2 regions of the Sphaerisporangium sp. NPDC049003 genome follow, and region 1 is predicted to be linked to the other one. Evidence: riboswitches for the same ligand, from Rfam matches in the RefSeq annotation. Region 1 holds a riboswitch; the other holds the start of a gene.
What was found. A riboswitch is a leader RNA that binds a small molecule or an ion and turns the genes downstream of it on or off. The one in region 1 is predicted to bind cobalamin.

Region 2: linked by a shared signal. The riboswitch ahead of metE (5-methyltetrahydropteroyltriglutamate--homocysteine S-methyltransferase) and the one ahead of cobN (cobaltochelatase subunit CobN) in region 1 are both predicted to bind cobalamin.

Annotation. Positions count from the first base shown of each region.
Region 1 covers NZ_JBICTU010000006.1:239,076-246,635, forward strand. The annotation lists gene ACGFIV_RS09110 (precorrin-2 C(20)-methyltransferase) at 1-1,262, shown strand, start outside; gene ACGFIV_RS09115 (cobalt-precorrin-6A reductase) at 1,237-2,019, opposite strand; gene cobG (precorrin-3B synthase) at 2,072-3,505, opposite strand; cobalamin riboswitch at 3,524-3,721, shown strand; gene cobN (cobaltochelatase subunit CobN) at 3,755-7,408, shown strand; gene ACGFIV_RS09130 (nucleotidyltransferase domain-containing protein) at 7,497-7,560, shown strand, end outside.
Region 2 covers NZ_JBICTU010000036.1:55,756-63,315, reverse strand. The annotation lists gene ACGFIV_RS31385 (multicopper oxidase family protein) at 1-912, shown strand, start outside; gene metE (5-methyltetrahydropteroyltriglutamate--homocysteine S-methyltransferase) at 1,117-3,441, opposite strand; cobalamin riboswitch at 3,596-3,738, opposite strand; gene ACGFIV_RS31375 (hypothetical protein) at 4,036-4,272, shown strand; gene ACGFIV_RS31370 (DUF2637 domain-containing protein) at 4,279-4,962, shown strand; gene ACGFIV_RS31365 (hypothetical protein) at 4,995-6,176, opposite strand; gene ACGFIV_RS31360 (TIGR02391 family protein) at 6,173-6,937, opposite strand; gene ACGFIV_RS31355 (hypothetical protein) at 7,060-7,560, opposite strand, start outside.

The DNA of each region.
Region 1 (7,560 bases):
ACGCCGGGCGCGACGTGGTCGTGCTGTGCGAGGGCGACCCGCTCTTCTACGGCTCCTACATGCACCTCCACAAGCGGCTCGCGCACCGCTACCCGACCGAGGTGGTCCCCGGAGTGACCTCGGTGAGCGCCGCGTCGGCCGTACTGGGCCGTCCGCTGGTCGAGCGCGAGGAGACCCTGACCATCCTCCCGGGCACGCTGCCATCGGAGGAGCTCGCGGCACGGCTGGCCACCGCCGACTCGGCGGCGATCCTCAAGCTGGGCCGCACCTTCACCTCCGTACGCGAGGCGCTCGCGCGGGCCGGCCGCCTGGACGAGGCCTGGTACGTCGAGCGGGCGACCACCGGCGGGCAGCGGATAGCCCCGCTCGCGCGGGTCGACCCCGGTGAGGTGCCGTACTTCTCCCTGGCCATCCTGCCCAGCCGGATGGACACCCCGTCGCCGGTGCCCGCCGGTCCGGGCGCGGGCCGCACGGACACGCTGTCCCCGATGCCCAGGACGGCCGGGCCGGGGGGCGGCCTCGGGGAAGTCGTCGTGGTGGGGCTCGGCCCTGCGGGCCGCCACTGGCTGACTCCGGAGGCCCAGGACGCTCTGGCGACCGCCGACGAGCTCGTCGGTTACGGCCCCTACCTGGACCGGGTGGCTCCCAACCCCCGCCAGCGCCGGCACCCGACCGACAACCGCGTCGAGGCCGAGCGGGCGGCGCACGCGCTGGAGCTGGCGAAGGCGGGCTCCCGCGTCGCGGTGGTCTCCTCGGGTGACCCCGGAGTGTTCGCGATGGCAGCCGCCGTGCTGGAGGTGGCGTGCGAGCCGAGGTTCGCCGGGGTGCCGGTGCGCGTGGTGCCGGGCCTGACGGCCGCGCACGCGGTGGCCGCTCGGGCCGGTGCTCCACTCGGTCACGACTACTGCGTGCTCTCCCTGTCCGACCAGCTCAAGCCGTGGGACGTCATCGCCGGGCGCGTCACGGCCGCGGCACGCGCCGACCTGGTGCTGGCGATCTACAACCCGGCGTCGCGCAGCCGTACGTGGCAGGTGGCCGCGGCGCGGGACCTCCTGCTGGAGCACCGCGCCCCGGACACGCCCGTGGTCGTCGGGCGGGACGTCGGCGGCCCTGCGGAGAGCCTGCGCGTCACCACCCTCGCCAAGCTGGACCCGGCCGGCGTCGACATGCGCTGCCTGCTGGTCATCGGCTCCTCGACGACCCGCACGGTGTACCGGAACGGCCGCCCCGTCGTCTTCACCCCCCGCCGCTACCCCGCCTGAACGGCGCGGCCCGCCCCGGAGCCCAGCGACTCACGAGGCCATGGAGCCAGGTGAGGGCCTCTTCCGTGGTCTCCACAGCGGGGATCCGGGGGAGGGGCGGGCGGCGTACGACGACGACGGGGAGGCCGAGTTCGCGTGCGGCCGACAGCTTGGCCATGGTCATCGTTCCGCCGCTGTCCTTGGTGACCAGCACGTCGACGCGGTGCCGGCGCATCAGCGCCCGCTCGCCGTCCAGCGTGTACGGACCCCGGTCGCGCAGGAGGCGGCAGTGGCGAGGAAGCGGCGGATCGGGTGGGTCGACCGTGCGGATCAGGAACCACAGGTCGTCCAGGCCGGCGAAGACCGGCAGGCCCTGGCGTCCGGTGGTGAGGAAGACCCGCCTTCCGAGCCCTGGCAGCGACGCGGCGGCTTCCGGCAGGGACGACGTCCAGTGCCAGTCGTCTGCGGCCTCCTGCCGCCATCCTGGCCGACGCAGCACGAGCAGGGGGACCTCCGCCGCCGCGGTTGCGCGTACGGCCGAGGCGGTGATCCGTTCGGCGAACGGGTGGGTGGCGTCAACCACGGCCCTGATGCCCTGCTCGCGCAGCCAGTCGGCCAGGCGTTCTGGCCCGCCGAACCCCCCGACGCGCACCTCGCCCTCAGGAAGGCGGGGATCGGTCACACGGCCCGCGAGCGAGGAGATCACGCGGACCTCGGGACGGGCCGCCAGCGCCGCCGCCAGCGCCCGCGCCTCACCCGTCCCCCCGAGAACGAGCACGCCTGACCTCACCAGACGCCCCTGTCCACGGACACGAACCCGGATCCCTCCATCACGCCCCGGACCGTCTGGACGTGCCGGCCACCTGGCGGGCCGCGGTGACCGCGGCCGTCGTCTCCTCGATGTCCTCGCAGTGCAGGCTCCGGCCGCCGGCGTCGACACGGTAGCCGTCGCCGGTGGCCACCACGAGTACGGCCTGCCCGGCGGGCCGTCCGCACCGGCGCTCGCACCCGGCCCAGTGCACGCGAAGCACACCGGCGCCCGGCGCGCGGGCGGTGGTCGCCTGGATGTGCGCGATCGACGCGGCGTCCGCCTGGACATCGGAGAGTGACTTCGCGCAGCCGGGTCGTCCGGTGCAGGCCGTGACCCCGGTCCACGGGGAGGCGGGATCGGTGACCAGGCCGGTGGCCGCGAGCCTGGACAGCCATGACTCCGCGTCCGCTCCGCTGACGCCGGGCACGACGGCGCCACGCCATGGCGTCAGCCGGATCTCGCCGTCGCCCGCCTGCGCCGCCGTCGCCAGTGCTCGCGCCTGGGCGCCGGTCAGCCGGCCGAGCGGCGGCATGACGACGAGCGCGACCCGGGGGACGGCCCTCTCCCCGGGCCCGGGTACGGCCCCCCGCGCGGGCCGGTGTACCAGGCCGAGCGGCGGCGATGACGGCACGTCCGGGGAGACCACCGGCACGGGGTCGTGCTCCCCGGACCCGGTGGGGCCGTCGGCGTGGGCGGGCGTCCCGACGCGGGCGGAGCCGCCGAGGTGGGTGGCGATCCTCGCCGGGCCGTCGTCGAGTTCGGCCATGCGCCAGGCCGTCGAGTTCTGGGCGGTTCGTTCGGCGAGGAAGGCCTCGGCCGCCGCCATCATCGCGGATACCGCCTGTGTCGGGGCGAGGCGTACTCCGTGGTCCTCTCCCGCCAGGAGGAGCGCCCCCTCGACCGGCTCTCCGCCGGCCGGCGCGGGGATCGGGACGAAGGTGAGGTCGGCCTTGAGGGCGGGCAGGTCGCCTCTGCCGTCGTCCAGGGCGAACAGGAACCGGCCGGGCAGTCCCGCGAGGGCCGGGCGGGAGCACAGCGCCTCGTCCAGTTCGCGTACGAGCGGTGCCACCTCGATCAGGCCGCGACCGTCGAGCCCGGCCATGGGGGAGGCCAGGATGTTCCGCACACGTTCATGGGTCGCGGAGGGGAGCAGCCCCGCGGCGGCCATCCTCGCGGCGAACGCGGTCTCCCCCTCGGCGTTCAGCCCTCGTACCTGCACGTTGGCACGGGAGGTCAGCTCGACCACCCCGGAGCCGAGGGACGTGGCGGCGGCGCCCAGCTCGCGCAACTGGGCGGCGGTGAGGACGCCACCCGGCACCCGGATACGGGCGACGGCACCGTCCGCGGCCGGATGCGTCTGCAACGCACCGGGACAGGCGTCCACCCGCGACCTGTCCGGGGGTTTCCGGACGTGGAATCGCGACGAGGACTCCGGAAAGTCGACGACAGACACGTTGAGGATGTTAACCCGACTTCTCGCAATAAGTCGGACTCCGTGATCTGATAGGGGAGCGACGGCACAAGGAGGAAGCCGGTGTGAATCCGGCGCGGTCCCGCCACTGTCACCGGGGAGCGAACCCCATCCAAGGCCACGGCCCGGCAACGGGCGGGAAGGCCGGGGTGAGCGTCGATCCGGAAGCCAGGAGACTCCAGGCCGTGTGGACCCACGACCCGGGGCGCGGACCCCGAGTGAGGATGTGCCGTGCGCCATCTCCCCGTACTTCTGCTGTCGACCTCCGACACCGACCTGCTGAGCGCACGCGCGAGCGGCGCCCCGTACCGCCTGGACAACCCGGCGCGGCTCGCCGTCGAGGACCTCTCCCCGCTGCTCGACGACGTGGAGCTGGTCGTCGTCCGCCTGCTCGGCGGGCGGCGGGTATGGGAGGAGGGGCTGGACATGCTGCTGGCGGGGCCCCGCCCCGTCATCGTGCTCGGAGGCGAGCAGGCTCCCGACGCCGAGTTGATGGAGCTGTCCACCGTCCCCGGTGGAGTGTGCGCCGAGGCGCACGCCTATCTGGCGCACGGTGGCCCGGCCAACCTGGCCGAGCTGTACAGGTTCGTGTCCGACACCGTGCTGCTCACCGGGCACGGCTTCGCGGCCCCCGCGCCCACGCCAAGCTGGGGCGTCCTTGAGAGGACCGACGGCGCCGAAGGTGAGGGGCGGCCGGTCGTGGGGGTTCTGTACTACCGGGCTCATCATGTCGCGGGGAACACCGGGTTCGTCGAGGCGTTGTGCGGCGCGATCGAGGACGCCGGAGGCCGGGCGCTGCCCGTGTACTGCGCGTCGTTGCGCACCGCGGAGCCCGGCCTGATGGAGGTTCTCGGCGGCGTGGACGCGCTGGTCGTCACCGTGCTGGCGGCGGGCGGCACCCGTCCGGCCACCGCCTCGGCGGGCGGCGACGACGAGGCCTGGGACGTGGGGGCGCTCGCCCGGCTCGACGTTCCGATCATCCAGGGCCTGTGCCTGACGGGAGACCGGGAGACCTGGGCGGCGAGCGACGACGGGCTGTCCCCGCTGGACGCCGCCTCGCAGGTGGCCATCCCGGAGTTCGACGGGCGGATCATCACCGTGCCGTTCTCCTTCAAGGAGGTCGACGAGGAGGGCCTGACCGTCTACGTGGCGGACCCCGAGCGCGCGGCCCGGGTCGCCGGCATCGCCGTACGGCACGCCGCGCTGCGGCACGTGCCCCCGGGGGACAGGCGGATCGCGGTCATGCTGTCGGCCTACCCCACCAAGCACGCGCGGATCGGCAACGCCGTGGGCCTGGACACACCCGCCAGCGTGGTCCGCCTGCTGGCCGCCATGCGCGCGAGCGGGTACGACATCGGGCCCGAGGGCGAGGGCGGCCTGCCGGGCGTGGACGGGCAGGACGGCGACGCGCTCGTCCACGCGCTCATCGCCGCGGGCGGCCAGGACCAGGACTGGCTCACCGAGGAGCAGCTCTCCGGCAACCCCGTGCGCGTCTCCGCCGCGCGTTACCGGGCCTGGTACGCCACGCTTCCCGAGGACCTCCGCGCGGGGATGGAGCGGCACTGGGGACCGCCGCCCGGCGAGCTGTTCGTCGACCGTTCGCGCGACCCCGAGGGGGAGATCGTGCTGGCGGCCCTGCGCGCCGGCAACGTCGTGGTGATGGTCCAGCCGCCGCGTGGGTTCGGCGAGAACCCCATCGCGATCTACCACGACCCCGACCTGCCGCCCAGCCACCACTACCTGGCCGCCTACCGCTGGCTCCAGGACGGGTTCGGCGCGCACGCGGTGGTACACGTCGGCAAGCACGGCAACCTGGAGTGGCTGCCGGGCAAGTCCGCCGGGATGTCCGCCTCCTGCGGGCCGGACGCCGCGCTCGGCGACCTGCCGCTGATCTACCCGTTCCTCGTGAACGACCCCGGCGAGGGGACCCAGGCCAAGCGCCGCGCCCACGCCACCCTGGTCGACCACCTGGTGCCGCCCATGGCCCGCGCCGACACCTACGGCGACATGGCGCGTCTGGAGCAGCTCCTCGACGAGCACGCCTCCATCGCCGCGATGGACCCCGCCAAGCTCCCCGCGATCCGCGCCCAGATCTGGACCCTCATCCAGGCCGCCCGGCTCGACCACGATCTCGGGCTGGACGACAGGCCGCACGACGCGGAGTTCGACGACTTCCTGCTGCACGTCGACGGCTGGCTGTGCGAGGTCAAGGACGTGCAGATCCGCGACGGCCTGCACGTGCTGGGTCAGGCGCCCGTGGGCCGGGCCCGCGAGGACCTCGTGCTGGCGATGCTGCGCGCCCGGCAGATGTGGGCCGGGGCCGAGGCGCTACCCGGGCTGCGCGAGGCCCTCGGCCTGGCGGAGGACGGCAGCGCCGCGCGGGCCGACACCGACCGGGCCGAGACGGTCGCGGCGGCGCTCGTCCACGGCATGGAGGAGCGCGGCTGGGATCCCGGCGCGGTGGAGGAGGTCTGCGCGGCCGTACCGCCGGTGGCCGGGGAGGCGGCGGGGGTGGCCGTACCGCCGATGGCCGGGCGGATCCTGCGCTTCGCGGCCACCGAGATCGTTCCGCGGCTGGCGAGGACCAGCGACGAGATCGGCGCCGTGCTGCACGCGCTCGACGGAGGGTACGTGCCGGCGGGGCCGAGCGGGTCGCCGCTGCGCGGGCTGATCAACGTGCTGCCCACCGGCCGGAACTTCTACTCGGTCGACCCCAAGGCCGTGCCGAGCCGCCTTGCCTGGGAGACGGGGCAGGCCATGGCCGACTCGCTGCTCGCACGCTACCGCGCCGACACCGGCGACTGGCCGCGCTCGGTGGGCCTGTCGATCTGGGGGACCAGCGCCATGCGCACCTCCGGTGACGACGTGGCCGAGGTGCTCGCGCTCCTCGGCGTACGACCGGTGTGGGACGAGGCGTCCCGCCGGGTCACCGGCCTCGCGCCGATCCCCCACGAGGAGCTGGGCCGCCCCCGCGTGGACGTCACCGTCAGGATCAGCGGCTTCTTCCGCGACGCGTTCCCCCACGTCGTCGTGATGCTGGACGACGCGGTGCGGCTGGTCGCCGGGCTGGAGGAGCCGGAGGAGGTCAACTTCGTACGGGCGCACGTGGTGGCCGACCGCGCGGAACACGGCGACGAGCGCCGGGCCACCACCCGCGTCTTCGGGTCGAGGCCGGGCGCCTACGGGGCGGGGCTGCTGCCGCTGATCGACAGCCGCAACTGGCGCGACGACGCCGACCTCGCCGAGGTGTACGCGGTGTGGGGCGGCTTCGCCTACGGCAGGGACATGGACGGCACGCCCGCGAGAAAGGACATGGAGACCGCCTACCGGCGCATCGCCGTGGCCGCCAAGAACGTCGACACCCGCGAGCACGACATCGCCGACTCCGACGACTACTTCCAGTACCACGGCGGCATGATCGCCACCGTGCGCGCCCTGACCGGCAAGGCGCCCGCCGCCTACATCGGCGACAGCACCCGTCCGGACGCGGTGCGCACCCGGACGCTCTCGGAGGAGACGGCGCGGATCTTCCGCGCCCGGGTCGTCAACCCGCGCTGGGTGGCGGCGATGCGGCGGCACGGGTACAAGGGGGCGTTCGAGCTGGCGGCGACCGTCGACTACCTGTTCGGGTACGACGCGACCACCGGCGTGGTGGCCGACTGGATGTACGACAGGCTCGCCGCCACCTACGTCCTGGATCCGGAGAACCAGCGGTTCCTCGCCGAGTCCAACCCGTGGGCCCTGCACGGCATGGCGGAACGCCTGCTGGAGGCGGCCGGGCGCGGCATGTGGGAGCACCCGGACCCCGAGATCCTCAACGACCTTCAGGAGGTCTACCTCAAGGTCGAGGGCGACATCGAAGGCGGCGCGGACGAATCCGCCTGAACGTGGACCGCGCCTTCGCCCGGGATCGACGGCGGCCGATTCTCAAAGATCCATACAAGGATGGTGATCAAGCGCGAAGATGGCGGGCATGATCCGCCGGGAGACGCCGTGGGGAACCTGGGATCCCGCGCCGCTTTCTGACGTCGCCGCGC
Region 2 (7,560 bases), on a different contig from region 1:
ATCTGGAACCCGGAATTCTTCGGCACGGCGATGATGGTCAACGGCCGCACCTGGCCTTACCTGGAGGTCGAGCCCCGCCGCTTCCGGTTCCGGTTCCTCAACGGCTGCAACGGCCGGGTCCTCGACCTGAAGATCGTGACCGACCCGATGGCGAGGCGTCCCGTGCCGGCGGCCCTGCCCGTGTGGCACATCGGGTCCGATGGAGGCTTCCTGCCCGAGCCCGTGCGACTCGGCCGCATCCTGCTCGCCCCGGCCGAACGGGCCGACGTGATCGTCGACTTCACCGGCCTGCGGCCCGGCACGGCCCTCTACCTGATCAACGAGGCCCCGGACACGGCCTTCCCCGGAGACGGCCACACCCCGCCGGCGGACCCCGCCACCACCGGCCAGGTGATGAAGTTCGTCGTACGGCCCTTGGCGGGACAGGACCGCAGCGTGCCGCCCGACCAGCTCACCCTGCCGTCCCTCACGCGGATCGGCCAGGAGAGCAGGACGCGCAAGGTCGCCCTGCTGGAACAGGACTCGGCGGTCGTCCACGGCGCCGGCCCGACGGCGGTGCTGCTCGGCACCCTGGACGGAGGCAGGAAAGCCAGGATGTGGTCCGACCCGGTCACCGAGAATCCCGCCCTAGGCGCCACTGAGATCTGGGAGATCCACAACTTCACCCCGGACGCCCATCCCATCCACGTGCACGAGGTCCTGTTCCACGTCCTCGACCGCCGGTCCTTCAACGGCGCCGCCCGGCCCCCCGAACCATGGGAACGGGGGTTCAAGGACACGGTGATCGCCTACCCGCACCAGATCACCCGGATCAAGGCGACGTTCGACAGGGCCGGTCTCTTCGTCTGGCACTGCCACCTGCTGGAACACGAGGACAACGAGATGATGCGCCCCTACCGCGTCGGCGCCTGAGCGCGCCCGGACGCGCCGCCGACCGTCACCGGCCCGGCCGAACAGCGCGAGCAGGGCTCATGTGCCCGTCGCGGCGGCACTCAGCGATCCACCGTGGCGCGCCAGCGGAGGCAGCGGTGCATGGAGCCCTCTCGCTGATCATCCGCTCTCCTTCATGAGCCGCCGTATCGGGGCCGGAGGGTGTCCGGCCCCGAAAACAGACGGTCAGGCGGAGGAGGAAGTGATCTCGGTGCGGATCTGCTTGGCAGCGGTGACGAGGTTTTCCAGGGAGTCGCGGGTCTCGGGCCAGGCGCGGGTCTTCAGGCCGCAGTCGGGGTTGGCCCACAGCCGGTCGGCGGGGATGGCGGACAGCCCCTTGCGCAGCAAAGAAGCCACCTCCTCGACGCCGGGGACTCGGGGGGAGTGGATGTCGTAGACGCCGGGCCCGACCTCGCGGGGGTAGCCGGCCTGGGCGAGTTCCTCGGCCACCTGCATGTGGGAGCGGGCGGCTTCGAGGCTGATGACGTCGGCGTCCATGTCGTCGATCGCGGCGATGATCTCGCCGAACTCGGCGTAGCACATGTGGGTGTGGATCTGGGTCCGCGGCCGCGCCCCGGCGGTGGCCAGGCGGAACGCCTCGGTGGCCCAGGCGAGGTAGGCGGGGCGGTCCGCGGCGCGCAGGGGCAGCGTTTCACGGAGCGCAGGTTCGTCCACCTGGATGACGGCGGTGCCGGCGGCTTCCAGGTCGGCGACTTCGTCGCGCAGGGCGAGCGCGACCTGCCGGGCGGTCTCGCCGAGCGGCTGGTCGTCGCGGACGAACGACCAGGCCAGCATGGTGACCGGGCCGGTGAGCATGCCCTTCACTGGGCGGCTGGTCTGGGACTGGGCGTAGGTGGTCCAGCGCAGGGTCATCGGGTGTGGGCGGGAGATGTCGCCGGCCAGGATCGGCGGTCGGACGTACCTGGACCCGTAGGACTGGACCCACCCCTGCTGGGTGGCGATGTATCCGTCGAGTTGCTCGGCGAAGTACTGCACCATGTCGTTGCGCTCGGGCTCGCCGTGCACGAGCACGTCCAGGCCGCTCTCCTCCTGGAAGGCGAGGATCTCCCGAATCTCAACGGCCATGCGCTCGTCGTAGGCATACTGGTCGATGCGCCCGGCGCGCAGGTCGGCGCGGGCGGCGCGCAACTCGGCGGTCTGGGGGAACGAACCGATGGTGGTCGTGGGCACCAGCGGCAGGTCCAGATGGTTGCGCTGGGCTCGCGCCCGTTCCGCGTAGGGTTCAGCCCGCCTGGTGTCCTGCCCGGTCACCGCAGCCGCGCGTTCGCGGATCGCCGGGTCGCGGGTGAGCGCGGACGTCCTGCGGGACTCCAGGGCTTCGCGGTTGTCGGTGAGGTCGTCAGAGATGGCGCGGACACCGCGGTTCAGACCGCGGGCGAGGGCGACGATCTCGGCGGTCTTCTGCCGGGCGAAGGCCAGCCATGGCCGGATCTCAGGATCGATCTCCGTCTCGGCGGCGGCGTCCAGCGGGACGTGCAGGAGCGAGCAGGACGCGGCGACGTCCACCTGCCCGGCCAGTCCGAGAAGGGTCGCCAGGGTGCTCAGCGACTTCTCCAGGTCGTTGATCCAGATGTTGCGGCCGTCCACGACGCCCGCGATCAGACGCTTGCCCGGCAGCCCGCCGGCGGCCGCCAGGTCGTTCAGGTTGGCGGCGGCCGGGCCGGTGAGGTCGAGCCCCAGACCCTCGATCGGCGCATGGGCCAGCACAGACAGGGCTTCCCCGAGGTGGTCGAAATAGCCGGCGACCAGGATCTTCGGGCGCTCGGTGAGTGAGCCCAGCCGCTGGTAGCAGCCGGCGACGGCGTCCAGGACGGCCTGCGGCTGGTCCTGGACCAGGGTGGGTTCGTCGAGTTGCACCCAGCGGGCGCCCGCTTCGTGCAGTGCCGCGAGGATCTCGGCGTACACGGGCAGCAGCCGGTCGAGCAGGGTGAGCGGGTCGAAGTCCGCTGGGGCGTCCGGCGCCGGCTTGGCCAGCAGCAGGTAGGTCACCGGGCCGACCAGGACTGGCCGCGGGTTGTGTCCCAGTGCCAGAGCCTCACGCAACTCGCTCACAGGCTTGGAGGGGTCGGCCGCGAAGACGGTGTCCGGGCCGAGCTCGGGGACCAGGTAGTGGTAGTTGGTGTCGAACCACTTGGTCATCTCCAGCGGCGCGACGTCCTGAGTACCGCGCGCCATCGCGAAATAGCCGTCCAGCGGGTCGGCCCGCACGGCGGCGCGATGCCGCGGCGGGATCGCGCCGACCATGACCGTGGTGTCCAGCACGTGGTCGTACAGAGAGAAGTCGCCGGTCGGGACCTCGTCGATCCCCGCCTCGGCCAAGCGGCGCCAGTTGTCGCGGCGCAGCCCGGCGGCGACGTCGAGCAGTTCGGCGTCGGTGGTGCGGCCGGCCCAGTAGCCTTCGACGGCCTTCTTCAGTTCGCGGCCCGGTCCTTGGCGTGGGTAGCCGTACACGGTGGCCAGCGCGGTGGGCGCAGGGGAACTCTCGGCCATGAAACTCTCCTTCGCGAGTCACGGAGACCTCGACGGAACCCCGGGGCGAAGGCACGGCAGATGGTGCGGACCCACGGTCAGGTCCGCGTCGTCACGCCGGCCCTCCCACGAGGCCGTCGAACGTCACCGCGCGCGGTCGCGCGCGGGCAGTGGCAGGTCTTCGGACTCGTGGGCGCCCATCTCGTGCCTACTGGCCGTCGCTTCCCGGGTCCTTGGATCGGATCCAGTGCGTGTGACGGCGGTCGTTCCCACTCACCGCTGCGGGGCAGTCCCGGATTCACACCGGGTTCCCTCTTACGACGCTCCTGCCTGGCGGGCAGGGCGAACCGACTGCACCCCCGAGTCTAGAGTGCCGCAGCGGCTCGGGCGAGTGCTCGACGTGCCGGGACCGGGTCGGTCGCCGCGAATGGGGGTGGTCGGGGTGTGGCGCCATGCCGATCCGCGCCGACTTGGTGACGATGTTGTGGAACGCGGGCGCGGATCCCGCCCTGGTCGCTCAGTGGATGGCCGAGACCCAGGTCCAGCAGGTAGCCGCTCAGGCGCAGCTACGCCAAGTGAGCGGCGGGCGTCGGATGACACGAGGAGATCGATGCCATGGTGACCGCGATCGAGGACCACGTTCAGGTTCTGGCGGAGGCGGATCCGAACGACAAGGCTCAGGTCGACGCGGAGATCGGCCTGCGGCTGACCTACTACCCCGAGAAACAGCTAGTGGAGGCCCAGTCGCAACCGGACCTCCACATGCGCGAAGGGTACGTGTCCGAGGGGGGAGACGAACCAATTGCACATCCCTTCGCTCTCACCACCCGCTTCCTGCTCGGCCAGAGGTGAGCGGTTGTGGAAACCGATCTCTCCCTGGCTGTGCGCCGCATCCGGCGTACGACGATCGCAGGTGTCGCACTACTGGCGCTGATCGCGGCGGTCGTGTCGTTCAGGCACATGCACGAACTCTGCCTACGCCACGGTGAGGATCACTTGGCCGCAGTGCTGATCCCACTCGCCGTCGACGGCCTGATCGTCGTCGCCTCGATGTCCATCCTCCTGGCCAACCGCTACGGCTCCTGCGGCGGCCTCCTGGCGTGGAGCCTCCTCGTGGTCGGCAGTCTCGCCAGCCTCGGCGCGAACGTCGCCGTAGCCGAACCCAGCCTGATCGGCCGCCTCATCGCCGCCTGGCCCTCGCTGGCTCTGATCGGCAGCTACGAGCTTCTGATGTCCCAGATCCGCCGCTCTGCGGGAGGACGGGCCGAAGCTCAAGAGCTGGCTGTCATCAGCCCTGACCCTCCCGCCGATGCAGAAGCCGACCCCGTCGAGCTACAAGAAGATCAGGAGGAGGACACCGTCTCCGCTGAGCCGACCGGAAACGGCCGACTGCTGCAGCGAGAGGCCTGGCGGTGGGCGCAGCAGAACCGTCAGGCGGACGGTGATCTACCCAGCGGTGTCGCCATCGCCCGGGTCTTCGCCCGCAGCCCCCGCTGGGGCCGCCTAGTCAAGAAGGCCGGCCTCGCTGGCGAACTGCACTGATGCGGGGATCGAAGGTTGAAAGGCAACGCAACTCAGAGCTCTTCAATGAGCGAGCGAATGTTGCGGTAAAGCTTGTCCGCTCTGCCCAATCGTCGCGACGCGTTCGCGGTGTGGGCAGCGTGTGCGCGCTCACCCACGACGTAGTCGCAGTAGCCGGCGGCTGCGGTCAGGTACATCATGTCGACAAGATCATTTTCTGCCCAGTGTAGCTGTCCATCAGAGAGCTTCTCGTGGAGAACCTCCCGAAAAAGGCCCAGCGTTGGCATGGAGGGTAGGCCTTCTTCGCTGTGGTTGAGGGCCCAATCGGACATTTCGTCCGGTGTGATGCCAGCGCGATGTGCCTCTTCAGGAAGTTCTCGTCCCAGGTCAGCAAGGAACTTCGCGTGAGTCCGCCTGCGCTTCATCTCCTTACCGGTCGGGTTATCCCGTAGGAACTCCGCGAACTGCTGAAGGCTGGCTGCCCATCCAGGAGCGGGAGCCATTGGGACATGTCCGGCGTCGAGGATCGCGTCGATGATTCCGCTGATGCATTGGATGGCATGAACGGCCCATTGCGCATGTGGCGGTAGACCAGGGTCAACACGGGGGAGCATGCTGTCTCGGCCCGAGTGGACGGCACCCGGTTCGAGCGTGATAGCCGCAGGTGGGAGGAGGCAGCGTTGGCGGTAGCGGATCGTCAATGCTTGCCGCAGTTCAAACCGGCGCAGGTCGAGTGGATCGCGTAGTTGCCAGCCGCCCGAGAGCTGGAGGATTGTGAGTGCTCGCTGGTAGCGCTGTTCCCGGTCGACCTGTTTGGCTGTCTCTGCCAGATGCGCCGCAGACATGGGTAAGACCACCTTGTGAGCTTTCGCGAGCTCGATGAGCTGTGCTGAGGCGCTGCGCTCGTGTTCATTCTCGACACGGTCCGGCTGGTGGATCGTATTGGTGAGTGTGCTCCAGTGGTTTTGATCGAGATAGATTGTTGGCCGCCCACGCACAGGAGCGAAATCTGTGGGCTGCGGTAGAGCTACAACGATGTCGTGCCCGCGCGTGGTTTGGAGTTTCAGCTCCCATGACTGCGGAAGCAAGGTCGAGGACGCTATCGCACTTGTGGGTCCAAACTGGTCGTGCCCCAGCGATGAATGTACGTCCTGTCCGTCCGTGAAGCTGACCAAGATGCTTCCGTCACGCCCAAGCCGTATCGCCGAGATTCCCGACCAGATCGAGGCGCTCACGGGGACTCCACCACATCGGACCGTTCAACGAGGTGCGCGACATAGCTCAGCACTGCCAGCATCTCAATGGCCTCACGAGAACTCGGGTCGGGCCAACCTGGATGGGACACGAGGTTGCGCACGCCCATGAACGCGCCGCGAACCATCGCGACGGCACCTTCATGCGCTGACTTCCACGTCTTCGATGCTGGGTCGACATCGCGAATTCGAAGGCGGGGCGATCCTTTCACGGGATCATTGGTTGAGAATAGGCTGGCGAGATTTTCACCCGATAACCCGGGCCCAGCTATGCCCTGCAAGAGTCCTTCGAGTGCCGTCGCGGCGCTCTGGACCGCTGGGCGGATATGACCGTCGTCCCACAGCTTCGCGGCAGCGTTCCAGATACTAGGGTGCAATTCAGCAGCAACGAGTCTAGGTCCGGCAGGCCCCACTATCTCGGCCAATTCCTCTCGCTGAGTCAGGATGGCGATCGCCTCTACTATGGCGACGCGGGCTTGTGTGAACGGATGGCTTCCATACAAGCCTTCCTCGTGTTCGACAATCTTTGCCGCCAGGTCCTCCTTGCCCATCATCACGACCACATCGTGGGCGAGCTTAGTCCTTGCTCGGACCTCATCGATGAGTGCGTTAACTTGTGGAGCAAGCCCCGGCTGCTCCTGGTAAGGCGCTTGCTTACCCCACCGCCGTTCGTACAGTTCACCCCAACGGTCGATAAGTTCAAGTACGCCGACCAGGCGTTCATGCGCGAGAGCATCGTTCATGGTCGCGAGCCTACAGCGGCGGTATGACATACAGAGGGCTTCAGGCCGCCCCGGCTCGATCAATCGCCGCCATCTGATGGCTCAACGAGAGCGGGGTGCTGGAGATGTGGTACGAGACGCACCTACTCGTCGGCGCTATTACGCGTCGCCCACTCTTCCAACCCCGTCAACATGGTAAGGGCTGCATCGAATAGGGTCTTTATAGCTGCGGGCCCTCGTAGATGACCGAAGATCCGTTCCAAAAACTTCTCGTAGTCGGACCCCTTCCTGTGGGCGGTAGCCTTAGAGCGCACTTCCTGCAGATTGCGCAAGAATTTAATATCCCGCTCGACATATGGATAACCTTCTTGTTCCAGCCAACGCCTCAGCTTGGAGATGCCTTTTTCGTTGGCGGTTGTGTTGATCAGCAGTTCCTCGATCTTCGCTTCGTTGATGGCATCCACCATCAGTTGAGTCAAGATACGGATGCTTGCCTCGAACTCGGCCTGAGAGTCATTCAAGGGGAGGCGAAGTCGCTGAAGTAGACCGGCGTCGGCCTCTTCTGGCTTGCGGAACAAGTGCCAACCGTAGCTCTCGTGCCAACTCCTTCGGAGCGAGATATACCTGGATCGGACTTGTAGATC